Thermus aquaticus: one gene and its partner. The protein of the gene in region 1 interacts with the protein of each later gene in a pairwise test. Links are inferred from orthologs where the notes say so. Each region holds a gene or a part of one and is shown on either strand. Other genes may lie near its edges.

Region 1 (10,988 bases):
GCGCCTTCTGGAGCCTTCTCTTCGCCATGGCGAGCGCCCTTTCCGGCCTGGTCCAGGGGGCCGTGGGGCTCAGGGCCTTTGACCTCCTCTTCGGGGTGACCCTCGCCCTCTACGCCCTGGGCATCGCCCTTTGGCCCTGGGCCTTCCGCAAGCGGGTAGACTAAAGCCGATGCGCACGAACCTCAGCGTGGAGGAAGCCCTGAGCCTGGTCCTGGAAGGGGCCAGGGGGGAGCTTAGTGTGGAGGAGCTTCCCCTAAGGGAGGCCTACGGCCGGGTCTTGGCCGAGGACCTGGCCTCTTTGGTGGACCACCCCGACCAGGACGACACCGCCGTAGACGGCTACGCCTGCCGGGAGGCGGACACCCTTTTGGCCTCCCCCGAGCGCCCGGTGCGCCTCAGGGTGATCGGGGAGGCCCCGGCGGGTAAGCCCTTCTTGGGGGAGGTGGGGCAGGGGGAGGCGGTGGCCGTCTACACCGGGGCCCCCATTCCCCGGGGGGCGGACGCCGTCATCCGGGTGGAGGACACCCGGCGGGAGGGGGCGTACGTCCTCTTCCTGGCCCCGGCTTCCCCCAAGGACATCCGGCCCAAGGGGGACGACCTTAGGCGGGGTGAGGTCTACCTGAGGCGGGGGGACCTCCTCACCCCCGGGCGGCTGGGCCTGGCGGCGGCCATGGGCCACCCCCGGGTCCGGGTCTACCGGCGGCCTAGGGTGGGCATCCTCTCCACCGGGGACGAGGTGGTGGAGCCCGGGGAGCCCCTACCCTACGGGGGGGTCTACAACTCCAACGCCTATAGCCTCTTGGGGCTGGTCCTCGAGGCCGGCGGGGAGCCCGTCCTCCTGGGCAAGGTCCCCGACAGCCCCGAGGCGGTGATGGCCAAACTGGAGGAGGCGGGCCACCTGGACCTCCTCCTCACCTCGGGCGGGGTCTCCATGGGGGAGTACGACGTGGTGCGGAAGGTCCTGGAGGAGAAGGGGGAGGTGGTCTTCTGGAAGGTGCGCCAGCAGCCCGGGGGGCCATTGCTCTTCGCCCGGCTCGGGGGGCTTCCCGTCCTGGGCCTTCCCGGAAACCCGGTGTCCAGTATGGTGACCTTCTTCCTTTACGGGAGGCCCTTCCTCTTCCGCCTCCTAAAGCGGACCGAGCCCCCTTACGGCACCCTCAAGGCCAGGGCCGAGACCCCCTTCAAGGGGGCCAAGGGTAAAAAGGTCTTCCGCCGGGGCGTCCTCTCCTTGGCCCAGGGGCCCAGCGTGCGCACCACCGGGAACCAGAGTAGCGGGGTCCTCCGCTCCATGGCCTTCGGCAACGCCCTGGTGGTCCTTCCCCCGGACCAGGACGCCCGGGAGGGGGAGGAGGTGGAGGTCATCCCCTTGACTTTTGTGCCCTAGCTCACTAGACTGGACAGGTTTACGGGCGTCACCTCCCTTTTCGGGCGCAGGTGGGCCCGGAAAGGAAAAGAAGTGGAGTTCAAAGACTTTCCCCTGAAGGACGAGATCAAGGAAGCCCTCTACGGGCGGGGCATCACCGCGCCCACCCCCATCCAGGCGGCGGCTTTGCCCCTGGCCCTCGAGGGCAAGGACCTCATCGGCCAGGCCCGCACCGGCACCGGCAAGACCCTGGCCTTCGCCCTGCCCATCGCGCAAAGGTTGGAGGCGAGCCGGCAAAGGGGGCGGAAGCCCAGGGCCCTGGTCCTCACGCCCACCCGCGAGCTGGCCCTCCAGGTGGCCTCGGAGATGGCCGCCGTGGCCCCGCACCTGAAGGTGGTCCCCGTCTACGGGGGCACGGGCTACGGCAAGCAAAGGGAGGAGCTCCAGAAGGGGGCCGACGTGGTGGTGGCCACCCCGGGCCGGGCCCTGGACTACCTGCGCCAGGGGGTCTTGGACCTCTCGGAGGTGGAGATCGCCGTTTTGGACGAGGCGGACGAGATGCTCTCCATGGGCTTTGAGGAGGAGGTGGAGGCCATCCTCTCCGCCACGCCCCCTTCCCGCCAGACCCTCCTCTTCTCCGCCACCCTGCCCACCTGGGCCAGGCGCCTGGCCGAGCGCTACATGAAAAGCCCGGTGGTCATCAACGTGGTGAAGGAGGAGGGGGTCACCTACCGGGAGGAGGCCATCCTGGCCCCCACGGACCGCCTCGCCCTCCTCTCCGACCTCCTTTACTTGAAGGCCCCCAAGCGGGCCATCGTCTTCACCAAGACCAAGGCTGAGACCGAGGAGGTGGCCGCGGGCCTCCTCCGGCTGGGGCACGCCGCCCGGGCCATCCACGGGGACCTCTCCCAGGCGGACCGGGAGCGGGTCATGCGGGCCTTCCGGGAAGGGGAGGTGAGGGTTCTCGTGGCCACCGACGTGGCCGCTAGGGGGCTGGACATCCCCGAGGTGGACCTGGTGGTCCACTACCGGCTTCCCGACAAGCCCGAGACCTACCAGCACCGCTCCGGGCGCACGGGGCGGGCGGGCAGGGGCGGGGAGGTGGTCATCCTCTACGGCCCCCGGGAGAAGCGGGAGCTGGCCGAGCTGGAGCGGGCTGTGGGCCGCCCCTTCAAGCGGGTCAACCCCCCCACGCCCGAGGAGGTCCTCGAGGCCAAGTGGCAGCACCTCCTGGCCCGCCTGGCCCGGGTTCCGGAGAAGGACTACAAGCTCTACCTGGACTTCGCCGGCCGCCTCTTCGCCGAGGGTCGGGTGGAGGTGGTGGCCGCCCTCATGGCCCTCATCCTGGGCGGGGCCCCCAAGGAGAGGAGCCTCCTCACGGGGGAGGAGGGCTGGATCACCCTGAAGGCCACGGGGGCGAGGCTCACCCTGCCCCGGCTGGTGGCCCTTTTGAAGGAGCGGGGCCTCGAGGTGGGCAAGATCGCCGAGGCCGAGGAAGGCTTCTACCTGGACCTCCGCCCTCAGGACCTGCCCAAGGCGGCCGAGGTCCAGGGCCTCAAGCTGGAGCGGGCCAAGCGGGTGGAGAGGGTTTTGGAGACCGCCTCCCGCCCCCGCCGCCCGGCCCGGTCCTTTTAGGGGGCGCCCCGGGCTTAAGTACCCCACCGCGGCAAAAGCCGCGGTGGGGGCCCCAGAAAAGCCCCTCCACAGCCCCGACTCGGGCACCCCATGTTGCGAAACAAAAGTGCGGGCACTTAGGGATCTAGGCCCAGGGGTTTTGGGGTAGTACCTTGCGGTATGGGCGAGGACGAAGAGGACATCCACCTCCTCCGCCGGGTGGCCTGGAGGGACGAGGAAGCCCTTCTGCACCTCTACCGCCGCTACGCTCCTCGGGTCCAGGGACTCAAAAAGACCTCCGCCCAGGCTTTCCTGGGCGGAGCGTTTCCTGCTTGGTGCGCCCGGAGGGATTCGAACCCCCGACCTAGGGCTTAGGAAGCCCCCGCTCTATCCTGCTGAGCTACGGGCGCCCACACCTAGGGGATTCTACCACCCCGCGCGCCTTTGGGCAAGGCGTATAGTCTTTCTCCGGGGCAGGGCCCTCTTTCATAAGAGGGGCTTTATGTTTGCCCCGGAGAGGCCGCCTTGTGCCCGGCCTCACACCTTCGTAGCCTGGAGGGAACCATGACCGAGACCAAAGACCTCGCCACCCTTTCGGTGAACGCCATCCGCTTCCTGGCCATAGACGCCGTGGAAAAGGCCAAGAGCGGCCATCCGGGCATGCCCATGGCCATGGCCCCCCTGGCCTACCTCCTCTACCGGGAGGTCCTGCGCCACAACCCCCTGGACCCCGCCTGGCCCAACCGGGACCGCTTCGTCCTCTCCGCTGGGCACGGCTCCATGCTCCTTTACGCCGTCCTCCACCTCACGGGCTACGACCTTCCCCTGGAGGAGCTCAAGCGCTTCCGCCAGTGGGGCTCCAAGACCCCGGGTCACCCCGAGTACGGCCACACGCCGGGGATGGAGGTGACCACGGGGCCTTTGGGACAGGGGATCGCCACCGCCGTGGGGATGGCCCTGGCGGAAAGGAAGCTGGCTGCCGAGTTCAACCGCCCCGGCCACGTGGTGGTGGACCACTACACCTACGTCCTGGCCTCGGACGGAGACCTGATGGAAGGGGTCTCGGGAGAGGCCAGCTCTCTGGCAGGGACCTGGGGGCTTTCCAAGCTCATCGTCTTCTGGGACGACAACCGCATCTCCATTGACGGCCCCACCGACCTGGCCTTCACCGAGGACGTCCTGGCCCGCTACCGGGCCTACGGCTGGCACACCCTGAGGGTGGAGGACGCAAACGACCTAAATGCTCTCCGCCACGCCATCAAGCTGGCAAAGCTGGACGAGCGGCCCAGCCTCATCGCCGTCCGGAGCCACATCGGCTACGGCTCCCCCAAGCAGGACTCCCACAAGGCCCACGGGGAGCCCCTGGGGCCGGAGGCGGTGGAGGCCACCCGGAAAAACCTGGGCTGGCCCTACCCCCCCTTTGAGGTCCCGGAGGAGGTCTACCGCCACATGGACATGCGAAAGAGGGGAAAGGCCCTTCAGGAGGCCTGGGAAAGGGCCATGGAGGCCTACGCCAAGGCCTTCCCCGACCTCTACGAGGAGCTTTCCCGCCGCCTCAAAGGGGAGCTCCCCTCCCTCCCCGAGGAGCCCCCGGCCTTTGACAAGCCCATCGCCACCCGGGCTGCCAGCGGCAAGGCCCTGGACGCCATCGCCCCCAAAATGCCCGAGCTCTTGGGGGGAAGCGCCGACCTCACCCCCTCCAACAACACCCAGGCCCAGGGGATGGCGGACTTCTCCCGGGAAAACCCCCTGGGGCGCTACCTTCACTTCGGCGTGCGGGAGCACGCCATGGGGGCCATCCTGAACGGCCTGAACCTCCACGGGGGGTACCGGGCCTACGGGGGCACCTTCTTGGTTTTCTCCGACTACATGCGCCCCGCCGTCCGCTTGGCGGCCCTCATGGGCACGCCCACGATCTTCGTCTACACCCACGACTCCATCGCCCTGGGGGAGGACGGCCCCACCCACCAGCCCGTGGAGCACCTCATGAGCCTGCGGGCCATACCCAACCTCTGGGTCATCCGGCCCGCCGACGCCTACGAGACCTTCTACGCCTGGCAGGTGGCCCTGAGGCGCAAGGAGGGCCCCACGGCCATCGTCCTCACCCGGCAGGCCGTGCCCCTCCTCCCCCCGGAGAAGGCCAAGGGGCTTCTTAAGGGCGGGTACGTCCTGGAAGACGCGGAGGAGCCCGAAGGGGTGATCGTGGCCACGGGGAGCGAGGTCCACCTGGCCCTGAAGGCCCGGGCCCTCCTAGGGGAAAGGGGCAGGCGGGTGCGGGGGGTGAGCCTGCCCTCCTTGGAGCTCTTCGCCGCCCAGCCCGAGGCCTACCGCAAGGAGGTCCTTCCCCCGGGCCTGCCCACGGTGGCCGTGGAGGCCGGGGCCAGCCTGGGCTGGGAGCGCTACGCCCACAAGGTGGTGGGCCTGGACCGCTTCGGGGCCAGCGCCCCCTACCTCGAGGTCTACGAGCGGTTGGGCTTCACCCCGGAGAGGGTGGCGGAGGCCCTGCTCTCCCTCCTTGTGTAGGCACACCGCTTCCCCCCTGTGGGAGAGGAGGACGGCCCCCGCTAGGCTATTCCCATGGAGTATCTTTTCCGGCTGTTTCCCCGGGTGGAGGCGGTCATCTACGCCTTCGCGGGTCTCCTGGTGGTCCTGGGGGCGGCCTACTTGATGGTGGCCGCCGTGTTTGAGGGGATGGAGCTCCTGCGCCTCGGGAAAGGGGCCAGCCTTCCCATCTTCCTCTTGGATCGGGTCCTCCTGGCCCTGATGATGGCGGAGATCCTCTACACCCTGATCCGCTTTGCCCGCGAGGGGCAGCTCCAGGTGGAGCCATTCTTGGTTATCGGCATCATCGCCGGGGTGCGGAGGATCCTGGTGATCACCGCAGAGGGGTTGCAGAAATACCCCTTTTCCCTGGACCACCCGGGGTTCCAGGCGGTCTTGGCGGAGCTCCTCCTCCTTTCCCTCATGGTTCTGGCCCTGGCCTGGGCGTACCGCATGGTGCGCGGGGTATAGTGGGGCCGTGCGCTTTGCTCCCTCCATCCTCACGGCGGATCTATCCCGGCTTAAGGAGGTGATCGGGGAGGCGGAGGCGGCCGGGGTGGACTGGATTCACCTGGACGTGATGGACGGGGTTTTCGTCCCCAACCTCACCTTCGGCCCCATCCTGGTGGAGGCGGTGCGCCGGGTGACCAGGCTCCCTTTGGACGTTCACCTCATGATCGTCAACCCGGAGCGCTACCTGGAGGACTTCGCCCGGGCGGGGGCCGATGTGATCACCGTCCACTTTGAGGCCACGCCCCACGCCCATCGGGCGGTGCAGAAGGTGAAGGAGCTGGGGAAGAAGGCGGGATTGGCCATCAACCCCGCCACCCCTCTCTCCGCCTTTGAGGCCCTCCTGCCCGAGCTGGACCTGGCCCTCCTCATGAGCGTGAACCCAGGGTTTGGCGGGCAAAAGTACATTCCCCAGTCCACGGAGAGGCTTAGGCGGCTCAAGGCCATGCGGGACGCCCTGAACCCCGCCTGCCTCATTGAGGTGGACGGGGGGGTTAACCAGACCACGGTGGGGGAGGTTTACCTGGCGGGCGCCGACGTGGCCGTGGTGGGAAGCGCCCTCTTCAACGACAAGCCGGTAAGGGAGAACCTGAAAGCCCTAAAGGAGGTCCTGAAAAGGGTCACCGGCCAGATGTAGGCCCAAAAAGCCAAGGCCCCGCCCCCTAGGGGGCGGGGTTCTTGGTCGGGGAGGCCGGATTTGAACCGACGACCACACGCACCCCAAGCGTGTGCGCTACCAGGCTGCGCTACTCCCCGGCGCGCAAAAGCTAGTCTAGCCTCCTTAAGGCCCTGCGTCAAGTAGACTGGGGGCGTGGAGATCCGCGATTTAAAAAAGCTCGCCCGCTTCTCCGAGGAGAAGCTTTTGAAGATCCCCGTCTTCCAGTCCGAGAAGATATTCTTTGACCTCTACGCCCTCCTCCCGGGCCAGGCCCAGAAGGCCCACGCCCATGCGGGCTCGGACAAGGTCTACTACGTCTTGGAGGGCGAGGTGGTGGTCCAGGTGGGGGAGGAGGAGGCCCTTCTGGTCCCGGGCATGGCTGCCTTGGCCCCGGCGGGGGAGGTGCATGGGGTCAGGAACGAGTCCGCAAGTCCTGCCCTCCTCCTGGTGGTCATGGCTCCCAAGCCCTAATCACAGGGTTTTCACACCCAGGCCCTAGGCTGAAGGCGATGCTCCAGGCTCCCCCCTCGGACCTGGCCTTCTTGGCGGACCTCCTCGCCCGCTACCCCGTGCGGCTCGTCTACCGGGGGCAGGTTCTGCCCGAGGGCCCGGTGCGGGGGGAGAAGCTTCTGGAGGAGGGGGGGCTGGCCCTCTACTGGGAGGGCCAAAGGCCCCCGGGCCGGGAGGTGCGGGAGGCCTTGGCCCTCCTCCTGGGCGCCTTCCGGGAGGTTTTGGCCCTGAGGGAGCGGGAGCTCGCCCTTCTCCGGGCCCAGGACGAGACGGCGAGGCTTCTTAGGCTTCTCCTCCACGAGATCAAGAACCCCCTCATGAGCGTCCTGGGGGCCTTGGAGCTGGCCCTGGAGACCGAGGGGCTTCCCGAGGAGGCCAAGGAGCTTCTCCAGATCGCCGAGAAGAGCGCCCGGCGCATCCAGGAGCTTCTACAAAAGGCCCAGGACTACCTGAAGCTGGGCCAGGGGGTCCGCCTCAAGGTGGAGCGCGTGGACCTGAAGGCGCTCCTCCAGCAGGCGGCGGAGGAGGTGCGCCCCCTGGCCCGCAGGAAGCGGATCGCCCTCCGCCTCACCCTGCCCCGGGGGGAGGCCTGGGTCTACGGGGACCGGGACTGGCTCTACCAGGCGGTCTTGAACGTTCTCTCCAACGCCGTCAAGTACACGCCGGAAGGGGGGCGGGTGGCGGTGCGCCTCCTTCTGGGCCGGGACCGCTACGGCATCGCCGTGGCCGACACCGGCCCCGGCATCCCCAAGGAGGAGCAGGACAAGGTCTTTGAGCCCTTCTACCGGGCCTCCACCCGGGGGGAGGTGGAGGGGACGGGCCTGGGGCTCGCCCTGGTGAAGCGGGTCCTCGAGGCCCACGGGGGCGAGGTGCGCCTAAAAAGCCGCCTGGGCCGGGGGAGCACCTTCCTCCTCCTCCTACCCCGGCCCAGGCCGGGCCAGAGGGCCCCGGTGGGGCGGCTTCTCCTCCTCCTGCTCGCCCTCATCGCCCTGGCTCGCCTTCCCCTCTACCCGGCCCCCCTGGGCTCCAAGGCCTTTGGGGAGGTGCCCGCCGGAGAGGTGGTGCGCCTTGGGGGGTTGGAGCTTGCCTTCAGCCCCGAGGCCCGGGGGGAGGCCAGGCGGTGGCGGAGCTTCTGGGGCGGGGGAGAGCGGGTGCGGGTGGCCCTGGAGGCGGGCAGCGTGGAGGTGGTGCGGGAGGCGGCCATTCCCCTCGCCCTCTCCACCCCGGAAGGGGAGGTGCGGCCCACGGGCACCCACCTCCGCCTCTCCCGGGAGGAGAGGGGGCGGGTCTCCCTCTACCGGGGCCGGGTGGCCCTGGGGGTCGAGGCGCTTTCCGGCGGGGAGGGGGCGGTCCTGGGCACGGGGGTGAGGCGGAAGCTCCTCTCCGCTCCCCTGGTGCGGGCGGCCTACGGCCCCTCGGGGGAGGTGGTCTTCCGCTTCCTGGGGCCGGAAGGGGCCAGGGGCTTCCGGGTGGAGGTGCAAAGCGGCGAGGCCGTGGTCCTCTCGGCCAAGGCGGCGGGGCCCACCTTCACCTACGCCCCCATGGCCGACCGGGTGAGCCAGGTGCGGGTCATGGCCCTGGACCAGGTGGGCCTCGAGGGCTTCCCCTCCGACCCCCTCCCCTTCCGGGAGCGGAGGAGCTTTTACGGGGGCAAAAAACACCTCCCCCAGGACCCCGTGGGGGCCGAGGCCTATCTGAGGCGGGCGGTCGCGGCCTTCCCCGACGACGCCGAGGCGATTGGGGAGCTCGCCTTCGCCCTCTACCTCCAGGGCCGCCACGCTGAGGCCAAGCCCCTTTACGAGAAGGCCCTGGCCCTCCTGGACAGCCCCGACATCCGGGTGCGCTACGCCCGGCTCCTCTACCACATGGGGCGCTACGGCGAGGCGGAGGCGGGCTACCGCCAGGTCCTGGCCCAGGACCCCGGGAACCTGGACGCCCGCTGGGGCCTGGCGGAGGTGGTCCTGGCCCTGGGCCGGGCCAAGGAGGCCGAGCTCCTGGCCCGAGGGGTCCTGGCGGTCAAGCCCGACTACCCCCTGGGCCGCTTCACCCTGGCCAAGGCCCTTCTGGAGCAGGGGAAGAAGGAGGAGGCCCGGAGGCTTCTCAGGGAAGAGCTCAGGGCTAACCCGGACCCCGAGGTGGAGCGCTTTTTGCGTGAGGTAGGCGAGTGAGCCTTTCACAAGGCTTTGACATCCCCTTCTTATCCTGGGGATAGGAAGTGGCATGAGGGTTCTTTTGGTGGAGGACGACCCTGCGGTGGCCCGGGTCCTGGAGATGGCCCTCTCCCGGGCGGGCCATCAGGTCCACCTGGCCAGGGACTTCCCCACGGCCAAGGCGAAGCTGGCCGAGCCCTGGGACGCGATCGTCCTGGACCTGAACCTGCCCGGCGGGTTTGGCCTGGACCTCCTCCGCCACCTGCGCCAGGACCTGGGCCGGGCGACCCCGGTGATCATCCTCTCCGGCCTGAAGCAGGAGAGGACCATCCTGGAGGCCATGCGCCTGGGGGCCCAGGACTACCTCACCAAGCCCTTTAGCCCCCAGGAGCTGGTCCTCAGGCTGGAAAGGTATGTGGCGCAGGGGTGAGCGCCTTTACGCCCTTTTGGTCTTCCTGGTGGTGGCCCTCGAGGCCCTGGCCCTGGGTGGGCTTGTCTGGGTGTTCTCAGGGCGGCTTCTGGGAGCCTTTGACTATCCTATGGCCAGGCTTCACCTCCTGCGGGCCCTCTTCCTCACCGCCTTGGCCCTCGTGGTCCTCGGGGCCTACATCCTCGTCTACCACGCCTACACCGCCCTCAAGGAGGCCCGGGACAAGGCCCTTTACGAGCGCTACCTTTCCGCCTTCACCGAGGCCCTCTTTTCTGGGACGGAGCCCCCGCCTCCTCCCTGGCCGGAGCCCGCCCTGGAAGCCCTTCTGCACCTGCGGGAGATGCTGAAGGGGGAGATGGGGGAAAAGGTGGCCCGGTGGCTCAGGAAGGGCCGCCCGCCCTGGGCCTTTCGCCTTAAGTCCCGGTGGGCTTCCCGCCCCGTGAGGCTGGAGGCCCTGGAGGCTTTGGGCCTGGCCCGGCTTCCCGAGACCCTGGAGGCCATCCTGCCCTACCTGGAGCACCAGGACCCCGTTCTCCGCCTGGCGGCGGCCCGGGCCGCCGCCAGGGCCGCCCAGGGGAAAGGGGTCTTGCACCTGGGAGAGGCCCTCCTGAAGGCGGGGCTTCCTAAAGGGGCCCTTTTGGAAGTCCTCCTTCTCCTGGAGGACCGGGCGGAGCCCGTGGTGGCCCTTTTCCTGGAAAAGGGGGGAAGGGGGGAGGTCTGGGCGGCTCTGGAGGCCATCGGCCGCCTCCACCTCCACGGCCTGGCGGAGAGGGTCCTGCCCTTTTTGGAGGCGGAGGACCCCGAGGTTCAGGCGGCGGCCCTCAGGGCCCTGGCCCGGCTCGGCTACCCTCCCGTGGGGTACGAGGACGTGGTCCTGGGGCTTTTGCGGAGGGAGGAGGAGTTCTTGAGGGTCCATGCGGCCCGCCTCCTTCCGCTTCTTCCCCGAAACCTGGCCCGAAGGGCCCTCTGGGAGGCCCTCAAGGACCCTTCCTTTTACGTGCGCCGGGCGGCGGCGGAGGCCCTGGCCTCTTTGGACCTGGAGCTTTTGCGGAAAGCGGGCGAGGCCCACCCTGACCCCTACGGCCGGGCCATGGCCGCCCAGGTGCTTCGGGAGGTGGCATGGAACTCCTAGCCTGGCTTCTTTACGCCTATCAGTTCTTGGTTCTCTACTATTTCGCCGTCCTTAACCTCCTCTACGCCACCTTCGCCCTC
Region 2 (11,029 bases), 440 kb from region 1 along the record:
CAACCCGGCCAGAAGCCCCTGGGCGGCGGCCTCCTCGTACCCCGAAGTGCCGTTCACCTGCCCGGCGCTGAAAAGCCCGGGCAGAAGGCGGGACTGGAGGCCCCGGGTGAGCTCGGTGGGGTCCAGGCTGTCGTACTCCACGGCGTAGGCGTAGCGCTGGATCACCGCCCGGGAGAAGCCGGGAAGGCTTCGCACCATCTCCTCCTGGAGCTCGGGGGGAAGGCTTGAGGAGAAGCCCTGCAGGTAGACCTCGCTGGTGGCAAGGCCGTCGGGCTCCACGAAGAGGAGGTGGCTCTCCTTGTCGGCGAAGCGCACCACCTTGTCCTCAATGGAGGGGCAGTAGCGGGGCCCGATGCCCTGAATGTCCCCGGCGTAGAGGGGGGAAAGGTGCAGGTTCTCCAGGATGAGCCGGTGGGTTCTCCCCGTGGTGCGGGTCTGCCAGGTGGGAAGCCGGTCGGCATAGGGGCCGGGCCTCCCCGTGAAGCTCCCCGGAGGCACCTCGGGGGGGACCAGGCTAAGCTCCGAGAAGTCCACGGAGTCCGCCCGGATCCGGGGCGGGGTCCCGGTCTTGAAGCGGCGCAGGCTGTGCCCCACCGCCCTCAGGCTCTGGGAGAGGAAGCGGGCCGGGGGCTCCCCCTGCCTTCCGGCGGGACGGGACTTCCGCCCGTACCAGACCACTCCGGAGAGGAAGGTCCCCCCCGCCACCACCACCGCCCTAGCGGGGATGCCCCGGCCGTCCACGGTGCGCACCCCAAGGAGCCTTCCCCCCTCCACCCAGAGCGAGGCCACCTCTCCCCGCACCACGGCGATGGGCCTTTCCGACAGGATCTCCTGGGCCTTTAGGGCGTAGAGGTCCCGGTCCACCTGGACCCTAAGGCTCTGCACCGCCGGGCCCTTGGAGCGGTTTAGGACCCGGGTGTGGATGGCGGCGGCGTCCGCCGCCCGTCCCATGAGCCCCCCTAGGGCCACCAGCTCGGCCACCAGCTGGCTCTTCCCCGGCCCCCCCACCGCCGGGTTGCAGGGCATCATGCCGATGCGCTCCGGGTTCACGGTGACCAGGGCCACCCGGACCCCCAGGGCGGCCGCAGCCCAGGCGGCCTCGAGGCCCGCGTGCCCCCCACCCACCACCACCACGTCGTACCCCATCCCGCCCTCCACTTTACCCAAGGCCCTGGCGTAGAATGTTCCCTTGGACGGGGGGTGGCCTTGACGCACGAGGCGGTCTGGCAGCACGTTCTGGAGCACATCCGCCGCAACATCACCGAGGTGGAGTACCACACCTGGTTTGAAAGGATCCGCCCCCTGGGTATCCGGGAGGGGGTTTTGGAGCTGGCGGTGCCCACCTCCTTCGCCCTGGACTGGATCAAGCGGCACTACGCCCCCCTGATCCAGGAGGCTTTAGGCCTCCTGGGGGCCCAGGTACCCCGCTTTGAGCTTTTGGTGGTGCCCGGAGCCGCCCAGCCGGTCCAGGTGGACATCTTCCAGGCCGCCCCCCAGGCCGACCAGGGGAAGTCCAAGCTCAACCCCAAGTACACCTTTGAGAACTTCGTGGTGGGGCCCAACAACAACCTGGCCCACGCCGCGGCCGTGGCCGTGGCCGAGTCGCCCGGCAAGGCCTACAACCCCCTTTTCATCTACGGGGGGGTGGGCCTGGGCAAGACCCACCTCATGCACGCCGTGGGCCACTCGGTGGCCAAGCGCTTCCCCAGCCTCAAGATTGAGTACGTCTCCACCGAAACCTTCACCAACGAGCTCATCAACGCCATCCGCGAGGACCGCATGGCGGAGTTCCGGGAGCGGTACCGCTCTGTGGACCTCCTCCTGGTGGACGACATCCAGTTCATCGCCGGCAAGGAAAGGACGCAGGAGGAGTTCTTCCACACCTTCAACGCCCTCTTTGAGGCCCACAAGCAGATCATCCTCTCCTCCGACCGCCCTCCCAAGGACATCCTCACCCTCGAGGCCCGCCTGAGGAGCCGCTTTGAGTGGGGGCTCATCACCGACATTCAGCCCCCCGATCTGGAGACCCGCATCGCCATCCTGAAGATGAACGCCGAGCAGAGGGGCCTCCGCATCGGCGAGGACGTCCTGGAGTACATCGCCCGCCAGGTCACCTCCAACATCCGCGAGCTGGAGGGGGCCCTGATGCGGGTGGTGGCCTACGCCTCCTTAAACGGCGTGGAGCTCACCCGCCAGGTGGCCGCCAAGGCCCTCTCCGACATCTTCGCTCCCCGGGAGGTAGAGGTGGACCCCCAGGAGATCGTGCGGGCGGTGGCGGAGCACTTCGGCCTCCGCCCGGAGGACCTGGTGGGGGGCGGCCGGCGCAAGGAGGTGGTCCTGCCCCGGCAGATGGCCATGTTCTTGGTGCGGGAACTCACCCGGGCCTCTTTGCCCGAGATCGGCCAGCTCTTTGGGGGCCGGGACCACACCACGGTGCTCTACGCCATCCAAAAGGTTCAGGAGCTCTCGGAAAGCGACCGGGAGGTCCAGGCCATCCTGCGCGCCCTCAGGGAGAAGGTGGGGTGAGGCCTGTGGATAACCTGTGGATAACCCTGTGGATAACCCGGCCCAACCTGTGGATAACCCTGTGGACAACCTGTGGAAAACTGGGGGGTCCTCGAGGCCTGTGGATAACCCGCCACTTATCCACACCTTATCCACAGGCCAAGCCCGGTTTTCCACAGGAGTTATCCACAGGCCCTTTGCCCTCCAGGAGGGCTTTTTCCTCCCTTTATCCACATATCCACAGGCCCTATTACTACTACGGCTATTCTTTTAAGATCTTTAAAAGAGCCTTTAGTAACAGTAAAAGAAGGAGGACCCCAAAATGCGCGTAACCCTTCCCAAAAACCTGTTGGCCGAGAGGATCGCCCTCCTGGAACGGGTCATCCCCTCTAGAAGCTCCAACCCCCTTCTTACCTACCTGGGCCTGGCGGCCGAAAAGGACGCCCTGGTCCTTTTCGGCAGCAACGGCGAGGTGGACCTGGAGGTGCGCCTTCCCGCCCAGCTGGAGGGCGAAGGGCGGTACCTGATCCCCTCTCAGCCCTTCTTCCAGCTGGTGCGAAGCCTTCCCGGCGAGACGGTGGAGCTCAGCCTGGGAAGCGAGCTGGCCCTGGCCTCGGGGCGCTTCACCACCCGGCTGGCCCTGGCCCCCATGGAGGGCTACCCCGAGCTCCTCTTCCCCGACCTAGAGGGTGGGGAGGAGGCCTTCACCCAGCGGGCCCAGTTCCTGGCGGAGGAGCTTCAGCGGGCCCTTTCCCAGGTGCGCTACGCCGCTAGCAACGAGGAGTACCGGGCCATCTTCCGGGGGGTGCAGCTGGAGTTCTCCGACCGGGGCTTCCGGGCCGTGGCCTCGGATGGCTACCGCCTGGCCCTCTTTGACCTGGAGAGGCCCCAGCCCTTCACCAAGAAGGCCGTGGTCCCGGCCAGGAGCGTGGACGAGCTGGTGCGGGTCCTGAGGAGCGCCGAGGGCGAGGTGGTCCTGGCCCTGGGGCCCGGCACCCTGGGCCTGGCGGTGCGGCAGGAGGAGGGGGCCTTGCGCATGGCAGTGCGGCTCATGGAGGGGGAGTTTCCCGACTACGAGCGGGTGATCCCCAAGGAGTTCCCCCTCAAAGCGGCCTTGGACGTGGAACCCTTCCGGGAGGCCCTGAAGCGGGTCTCGGTCCTGGCCGACAAGCAGAACCATCGGGTGGACCTCTTCCTGGAGGAGGGGCGGGTCCTCCTTTCCGCCGAGGGGGACTACGGCAAGGGGCAGGAGGAGATTTTCGTTTCCCTGGAGGGGGCTCCTATGAGCCTGGCCTACAACGCCCGCTACCTCCTCGAGGCCCTGGCCCCCCTTTCGGGCCGGGCGGAGCTGGGCTTCTCGGGGCCCACCAGCCCCACCCTGGTGCGCCCCCTGGAGGAGGGGGGCTACCAGGCGGTGGTGGTGCCCCTCCGGGTGTAAGCTAGAGGACGGGTGGAGGAAGCGTTTCCAGTTGCTTCCTCCCATGAGGGAGGTTGCCATGACCACGATTGTGAGCGTGAGGGCGCGGGAAGTCCTGGACTCCCGGGGCTTTCCCACGGTAGAGGCCGAGGTGGAGCTGGAAGGGGGGGTGAGGGGCCGGGCCATGGTTCCCTCCGGGGCCTCCACCGGCACCCACGAGGCCCTGGAGCTTAGGGACGGAGGCCGGCGCTATCTGGGCAAGGGCGTGCGCCGGGCGGTAGAGAACATCCTGGAGCGCATCGCTCCCGAGCTCATCGGCCGGGATGCCCTGGACCAGGAGGGGGTGGACCGCGCCATGCTGGAGCTGGACGGCACCCCCAACAAGGCCAATCTGGGGGCCAACGCCATCCTGGCCGTTTCCCTGGCCACGGCCCGGGCGGCGGCCGAGGCCTTGGGGCTTCCCCTTTACCGCTACCTAGGGGGCGTGCAGGGGGTGGTCCTCCCGGTGCCCCTCATGAACGTCATCAACGGGGGCAAGCACGCCGACAACCGGGTGGACTTCCAGGAGTTCATGCTGGTGCCGGCCGGGGCGGAAAGCTTCCGGGAGGCCCTGAGGATCGGGGCCGAGGTCTTCCACCACCTCAAGGGGGTTCTGAAGGAGAGGGGCTACAGCACCAACGTGGGCGATGAGGGCGGTTTCGCCCCGGACCTCAAGAGCAACGAGGAGGCGGTGGAGCTCCTCCTCATGGCCATTGAGCGGGCGGGCTACACCCCGGGCCAGGAGGTCTCCCTGGCCCTGGACCCCGCCATGAGCGAGCTCTACCGGGACGGCAGGTACCACCTGGAGGGGGAGGGGAAGGTCCTGACCTCCGAGGAGATGGTGGCCTTCTGGGAGGCCTGGGTGGAGAAGTACCCCATCCGCTCCCTCGAGGACGGGCTGGCCGAGGACGACTGGGAGGGCTGGCGCCTCCTCACCGAGCGTCTTGGGGGCAAGGTGCAGCTGGTGGGGGACGACCTCTTCGTCACCAACCCCGAGAGGCTCAAGCGGGGGATTGAGGCCGGGGTGGCCAACGCCATCCTGGTGAAGGTGAACCAGATCGGCACCCTCTCCGAGACCCTCGAGGCCATCCGCCTGGCCCAGCGGGCCGGCTACCGGGCGGTCATCAGCCACCGCTCGGGGGAGACGGAAGACAGCTTCATCGCCGATCTGGCGGTGGCGGTCAACGCCGGCCAGATCAAGACGGGCTCGCTTTCCCGCTCCGACCGTCTGGCCAAGTACAACCAGCTTCTGCGCATAGAGGAGGAGCTGGGACCGGCGGCCCGCTTCCTGGGTTATGGGGCCTTTTAAGCGCACCAAGATCGTGGCCACCCTGGGCCCGGCCACGGACTCCCTAGAGGCCATCCGCGCCCTGGCCGAGGCGGGGGCGGACGTCTTCCGGATGAACTTCAGCCACGGGGCTCCCGAGGACCACAAGCGGCGGGCAGCCTGGGTGCGGCAGGTCTCCGAGGAGCTAGGCCGGACCCTGGCCCTCCTTCAGGACCTCCAGGGGCCCAAGATCCGCATCGGCCGCTTCAAGGAGGGCCGGGTGGAGCTAAAGCCCGGCCAGCCCTTCGTCCTCACCCGCGTTCCCCTCGAGGGGGACGAGACCCGGGTTTCCCTTACCTACCGGGGCCTGCCCGATGACGTGGTGCCAGGCCAGGTCCTCCTCCTGGACGACGGGCGGATCCGCCTCCGGGTGGAGCGGGTGGTGGGGGACGAGATCCACACCGTGGTGGAGGTGGGGGGGGTCCTTTCCGACAACAAGGGCATCAACGTCCCCGGGGCCGACCTCTCCATCCCCGCCCTCTCGGAGAAGGACATCCAGGACCTGGCCCTGGGGGCGGAGATCGGCGTGGACTGGGTGGCCGTCTCCTTCGTGCGCACCCGGGACGACCTTCTTCTCGCCCGCCACTACCTGGCCCGCTACGGCTCCCGCGCCCGCCTCATGGCCAAGATTGAGAAGCCCTCGGCGGTGGAGCGGTTTGAGGAGATCCTGGAGGAGGCGGACGGCATCATGGTGGCCCGGGGGGACCTGGGGGTGGAGATGCCCCTGGAGGAGGTCCCCATCGTGCAAAAGCGCATCATCCTCCGGTGCATCGCCGCCGGAAAGCCCGTGATCACCGCCACCCAGATGCTGGAGTCCATGGTGCAAAACCCAAGACCCACCCGGGCCGAGGCCTCCGACGTGGCCAACGCCATCTTTGACGGCACCGACGCCGTGATGCTCTCCGCCGAGACCGCCGCCGGCAAGTACCCGGTGGAGGCGGTGGCCATGATGGCCCGGATAGCCAGGACGGTGGAGGCCTCCCCGGAGTTTATCCAGAAGCTCAACGTCCTGAGGCCCGCCCCCACGCCCACCACCCAGGACGCCATCGCCCAGGCCGCCGACGACATTGTGGAGGCGGTGGGGGCCAGGGCCATCGTGGTCTTCACCGCCACCGGGGGCTCCGCCCGGCGCATCGCCCGCACCAGGCCCCAGGTGCCCATCCTGGCCCTGACCCCAAACCCCGAGGTCCGCAACCAGCTGGCCTTGGTCTGGGGCGTGATTCCCCACCTGGCCCCCGACCCCCGGGACACCGACGACATGGTGCGCCTGGCCCTCGAGGCCGTGAAGGCCCTGGGCCTGGCCCAGGTGGGGGAGCGGGTGGTCATCGCCGCCGGGGTGCCCTTCGGCGTGCGGGGCACCACCAACCTCATCCGGGTGGAGCGGGTGGCCTAAGTACCCCACCGCGGCTTTTGCCGCGGTGGGGGCCCCAGAAAAGCCCTTCCACACCCCCGACTTTTGGCACCCCGTGTTGCGAAACCAAAGTGCGGGCACTTAATACCACCCCTTGCTGGCGCAAGCCAGCATGGGGCCCCGGCAAGGGGTATAGAGGGCCCGGGGCCCCAAAGGGGCCCCGGAGGGAGGGAGTGGACCGGTCTACTTGACCGGGGGACGGGACTTGAGCACGTCCTGTGGGGAGAGGGCCTTGGCCCTGGCCGCCTTGACCTCGGCGGCGGTGATGGGCTTGGCCTTAGACTTGGCGAAGGTGGTGAGGACGTAGTTGAGGACGTCGGCCACTTCCTGGTCCTTGAGCTGGCGGAAGGGGGGCATCACGCCGTTATAGGTCTTGCCCTCCACGGTCAGGGGGCCCTGCAGGCCGTAAAGGACCACCCGGACCAGGTACTCCCGCCCCCCCTTGGCCTGGACCACCTTGTCCAGGTGGGTAAGGGGTGGGAAAACGCCAGGGATGCCTTGGCCGTTCGCCTGGTGGCAGCTTTGGCAATGGGCGGAGTAGAGTTTGGCCCCAGGACTTTGGGCCAGGGCCAAGAGTCCCAGGAAACCCAAAAGGGGCAGAAGGCGCTTCATGGTTTCATAGTACGCCGGGGCCTCCCTCTCAGGCCAGGGGCATTTGTCCTGGGGTGTGGGCGCACCGGGGATCGGCGGCCAGGTAATCCCCGGTCTCGGCCCAGGCCCGGGCCCGGCTTCCCCCGCGGATCTCCCGGTACTCGCACAGGCCGCATTTCCCCTTGAGGAGCGCCTTGTTGCGGAGCTCCTGGAAAAGGGGCTTTCCCGGTAGATTTCCAAAAGGGGGCGTTCCCGCACGTTTCCGGCCGACAGGGGCAGGAAGCCCGAGGGATAGACCTCCCCCGTGGAGGAGACGAAGACAAAGCCGAATCCGTCGGAGAGGTGGATCCCCCGCCCCTCCCCCACCAAAGCCCCATCCTCCCCACCCTCCTTCCGCCTGCGCTCCAGGGCCACCCGGCGGAACATGGGGCCCTCGGTGGTGCGCACCTTGAAGGGGTAGCGGCGGGATAGGTCGTAGAGGAGGGGCATGACCTCCTCGTACTCCTGCGGCGAAAGCTGGTCCAAAAGGGCTCCCCGGCCTACGGGGACCAGGAAGAAGACCTCCCAGGTGGCTACCCCCTTGGCCGCCAGGATCTCGGCGATGCCGGGAAGTTCCCGCCAGGTGCGCTGGGACACCGTGGTGTTGACCTGGGTCATCAGGCCCACCTCCCGGGCCCAGTCCAGGGCCTTCAGGGCCAGGGCGAAGGTGCCCTCCACCCCCCGGAAGCCGTCGTGGGCCTCGGGGTTCGCCCCATCCAGGGAGATGGCCATCTGGTGGACCCCTAAGGCCTTAAAGCGGGCCACCACCTCCCGGGTGAGGCGGGGGGTCACGGCGGGGGTTTTCCTCTATACCCCCAGTCTAAGGGCCAGGGCCTCCACCCTAGCCCGGTCCAGGGGCCCCCCGTGGCCCAGATAGACCCACTCCGCCTCCAGGTCCAGGATCTTGCGCACCGTGCGCCGAGCCAGCTCGTGGTCCTCGTTGATGAACCTGGGGGGAAGGCCCCCGCCCCTCAGGGCGTCCCCCGCCAGGAGGACCTTTTCCCGGTAAAGGCCCACCTGGCCCAGGGTGTGGCCGGGCAGGGCCACCACCCGCCAGCCATGGACCTCTTCCCCTTCCTCCACGGGCACCAAGGCCTCCTTGGGGATGGGCGGGCCCAGGTTGGCCAGGGCCTTGCCCAAAAGGGGGATGGGCAGGGGCGGGCGGGGTCTTTCCCCGGTCAGGTAGGGCCACTCCCTGGGGTGGGCCAGGACGGGGAGGCCAAAGCGCTCCCAGAGGGCTCTAGCCCCGCCGCTATGGTCCAGGTGGTGGTGGGTGAGGAAGAGGAGCCGGGGCGGGGTCTTGAGGAGGGCAAGAAGCCTCCTGGCCTCCCAAGGGAGGCCCGCGTCCACCAGGAAGTAACCCTCCTCCAGGGGGACGCGGTAGAGGTTGGCGGCGAAGCGCAGGACCTCAGGCCCGCTCACGGACCCGCTCCACCCCCATCTCCTCCAGAGCCTTGCGGATGCCCTCCGGGTCTATCCCCGCCTGGCGGTGGAGGCTCGGGATGGGCCCGTGCTCCAGGAAGCGGTCGGGAAGGCCCAGGACCCGGACCTCGGGCCTCAGGCCCATCTCGTTCAGGGCCTCCAGGACGGCGCTCCCGAAGCCGCCCATCTTCTGGTGGTCCTCCACGGTGAGGAGCTTGTAGCGGGAAAGCTTCCTTAGCATCTCCCGGTCCAGGGGCTTGAGGAAGCGGGCGTTCACCACGCCCACCCTGGGGTCGTCCCCGGCGGCCTCGAGGGCGTACCTCAGGGTCTTGCCGAAGGCCAGGATGTAGACCTCCGTCCCCTCCTTAAGGACCTCCCAGGTACCCCAGGCGATCTCCGGCCAGAGGCCCTCCTCCACCCGCTCCACGTTGTCCCGAGGGTAGCGGATGGCCACGGGGCCCCCGACCTCCAGGGCCTTCTTGAGCATGGCCCGAAGCTCCAGGGCGTCCTTGGGGGCGGCGATCTGGAAGTTGGGAATCGTCCTCAGGTAGGCGATGTCAAAGACCCCGTGGTGGGTGGGCCCGTCCGCCCCCACCACCCCGGCCCGGTCTATGGCGAAGACCACCGGCAGGTTCTCTATGGCCACGTCGTGGATGGCCTGGTCGTAGGCCCTTTGGAGGAAGGTGGAGTAGATGGCCACGATGGGCTTCATGCCCTTAAGGGCTAGGCCCGCCGCCGTGGTCACGGCCACGTCTTCGCAGATGCCCACGTCCAGGTAGCGCTCGGGGTGCTCTATGGAGTAGCGCACCAGCCCCGAGCCCTCCCGCATGGCAGGGGTGATGACGAAAAGCTTGGGCTCCAGGTGGGCCAGCTCCGTGACCGCATCCCCGAAGGCCTGGCTCCAGCTATAGCCCTTGGAGACCTTCTCCGGCTTCTCGGGGTTGAAGCCGGGGGGGCCGTGCCAGTAGATGGGGTCGGCCTCGGCCACCTTGTAGCCCTTGCCCTTCTTGGTGACCACGTGGAGGAGCGTGGGGCCCTCCAGCTCCTTGAGGTGCTCCAGGATGTGGATGAGACCCTTGAGGTCGTGCCCGTCCACGGGGCCCACGTAGCGGATTCCCCAGGCGTAGAAGGGGTTCTCCTGGTGAAGGAGGAGCTTGGCCGCCTCCTTGGCCCGGTCCACCAGGCCAAAGAGCTGGGGAGAGATGCGCTCCAGGATGTTTCGGCCCAGCTTCTCCGCGTCCTGGACCCACTTTCTTATTTGGAGTTCCTTGAAGTACTTGTTGAGGGCCCCCACGTTCTCGGAAATGCTCATCTCGTTGTCGTTGAGGATGATGAGCATCCGCTTCTGGAGCTCCCCGATCTTGTTGAGGGCTGCTAAGGCCATCCCCCCCGTCAGGGCCCCGTCCCCGATCACCGCCACCACGTGGTGGTCCTCCCCCCGGAGGTCCCGGGCGAGGGCCATGCCCAGGGCGTTGGCCAAGGAGGTGGAGGCGTGCCCTACGGTGATGGCGTCGTGGGGGGACTCGGAGACCTTGGTGAAGCCGGAGATCCCCCCTTCCTGGCGCAGGGTGTGGAAGCGGTCCTTGCGCCCGGTGACCAGCTTGTGGGCGTAGGCCTGGTGGCCCACGTCAAAGAGGATCTTGTCCTTAGGGGACTGGAAGACCCGGTGCAGGGCCAGGATGAGCTCCACCGCCCCCAAGGAGCTGGCCAGGTGGCCGCCGTTTTGCGCCGTGACCCGGATGATCTCGCTCCGTATCTCCTCGGCCAGGAGGAGAAGCTCCTCCAGGCTAAGGTTCTTAAGGTCCTCGGGGCCGTTTACCTTTTCCAAGACCATGCTTCACCTCTAGCGGAAGTTGCGCTCCACCAGGATCCGCCCCTCCCGGGTGCGCACCTCCCCCACCCTGGGGGCGAACCAGACCTCGCGGATGTCCTGGCTTCGGCTGTCCCGGAAGGTCTGGCGGATGCGGTAGATGCGGAAGGTCCCCGCCGGCACCCGCACCTCCCGCTCCTCCAGGACCTCCATCTCGTAGGCCAGGGTGCCCTGGGCCAGGGGCTCCCGGCCCGAGGGGGTGAGGAGCTCCACCCTGACCTCCGTGCTCCCGCCCCAGCGCTGGCCGGGGGCCAGGAGGGCCTCGGGGGGGTACTCCAGGAGGGGAGGGGAGAAGACCACCCGGGCCGAGGGCTCCTGGAATCCCAGAAGCCTCACGCCGAAGGCCCCCACCTGGCGGAAGTAGGTCCGGTCCTCCCCCCGGCCAAAGACCCGGAAGCGGAGGGCCCC

The links.
Region 2: the proteins of rpe (region 1) and eno interact in binary tests that used the Escherichia coli proteins (3 or more experiments, as listed by UniProt). The link is inferred for Thermus aquaticus from one-to-one orthologs.

The regions. Positions count from the first base shown.
Region 1 is NZ_LHCI01000106.1:81,076-92,063, reverse strand. What follows is about bases 4,964-7,830. They hold rpe (ribulose-phosphate 3-epimerase), read left to right. Parts: upstream 4,964-5,996; coding sequence 5,997-6,665; downstream 6,666-7,830. Other genes in these bases: BVI061214_RS01405 (ATP-binding protein), read left to right, coding at 7,196-7,830; BVI061214_RS01410 (cupin domain-containing protein), read left to right, coding at 6,840-7,157; BVI061214_RS01425 (phosphate-starvation-inducible PsiE family protein), read left to right, coding at 5,555-5,989; tkt (transketolase), read left to right, coding at 4,964-5,500. Outside these bases: BVI061214_RS01450 (MFS transporter), read left to right, coding at 1-164; BVI061214_RS01445 (molybdopterin molybdotransferase MoeA), read left to right, coding at 170-1,384; BVI061214_RS01440 (DEAD/DEAH box helicase), read left to right, coding at 1,457-2,998; more of tkt, read left to right, coding at 3,542-4,963; more of BVI061214_RS01405, read left to right, coding at 7,831-9,364; BVI061214_RS01400 (response regulator transcription factor), read left to right, coding at 9,417-9,776; BVI061214_RS13995 (HEAT repeat domain-containing protein), read left to right, coding at 9,760-10,908; BVI061214_RS01390 (glycosyltransferase family 2 protein), read left to right, coding at 10,896-10,988. UniProt on the Escherichia coli protein: Catalyzes the reversible epimerization of D-ribulose 5-phosphate to D-xylulose 5-phosphate.
Region 2 is NZ_LHCI01000106.1:517,723-528,751, forward strand. The notes cover bases 3,228-6,135. They hold eno (phosphopyruvate hydratase), read left to right. Parts: upstream 3,228-4,001; coding sequence 4,002-5,270; downstream 5,271-6,135. Other genes in these bases: dnaN (DNA polymerase III subunit beta), read left to right, coding at 3,228-3,943; pyk (pyruvate kinase), read left to right, coding at 5,257-6,135. Also shown: tRNA uridine-5-carboxymethylaminomethyl(34) synthesis enzyme MnmG, read right to left, coding at 1-1,158; chromosomal replication initiator protein DnaA, read left to right, coding at 1,207-2,526; more of dnaN, read left to right, coding at 2,828-3,227; more of pyk, read left to right, coding at 6,136-6,681; BVI061214_RS03790 (c-type cytochrome), read right to left, coding at 6,883-7,311; BVI061214_RS03795 (MBL fold metallo-hydrolase), read right to left, coding at 8,137-8,751; dxs (1-deoxy-D-xylulose-5-phosphate synthase), read right to left, coding at 8,738-10,585; BVI061214_RS03805 (hypothetical protein), read right to left, coding at 10,595-11,029. UniProt on the Escherichia coli protein: Catalyzes the reversible conversion of 2-phosphoglycerate (2-PG) into phosphoenolpyruvate (PEP). It is essential for the degradation of carbohydrates via glycolysis.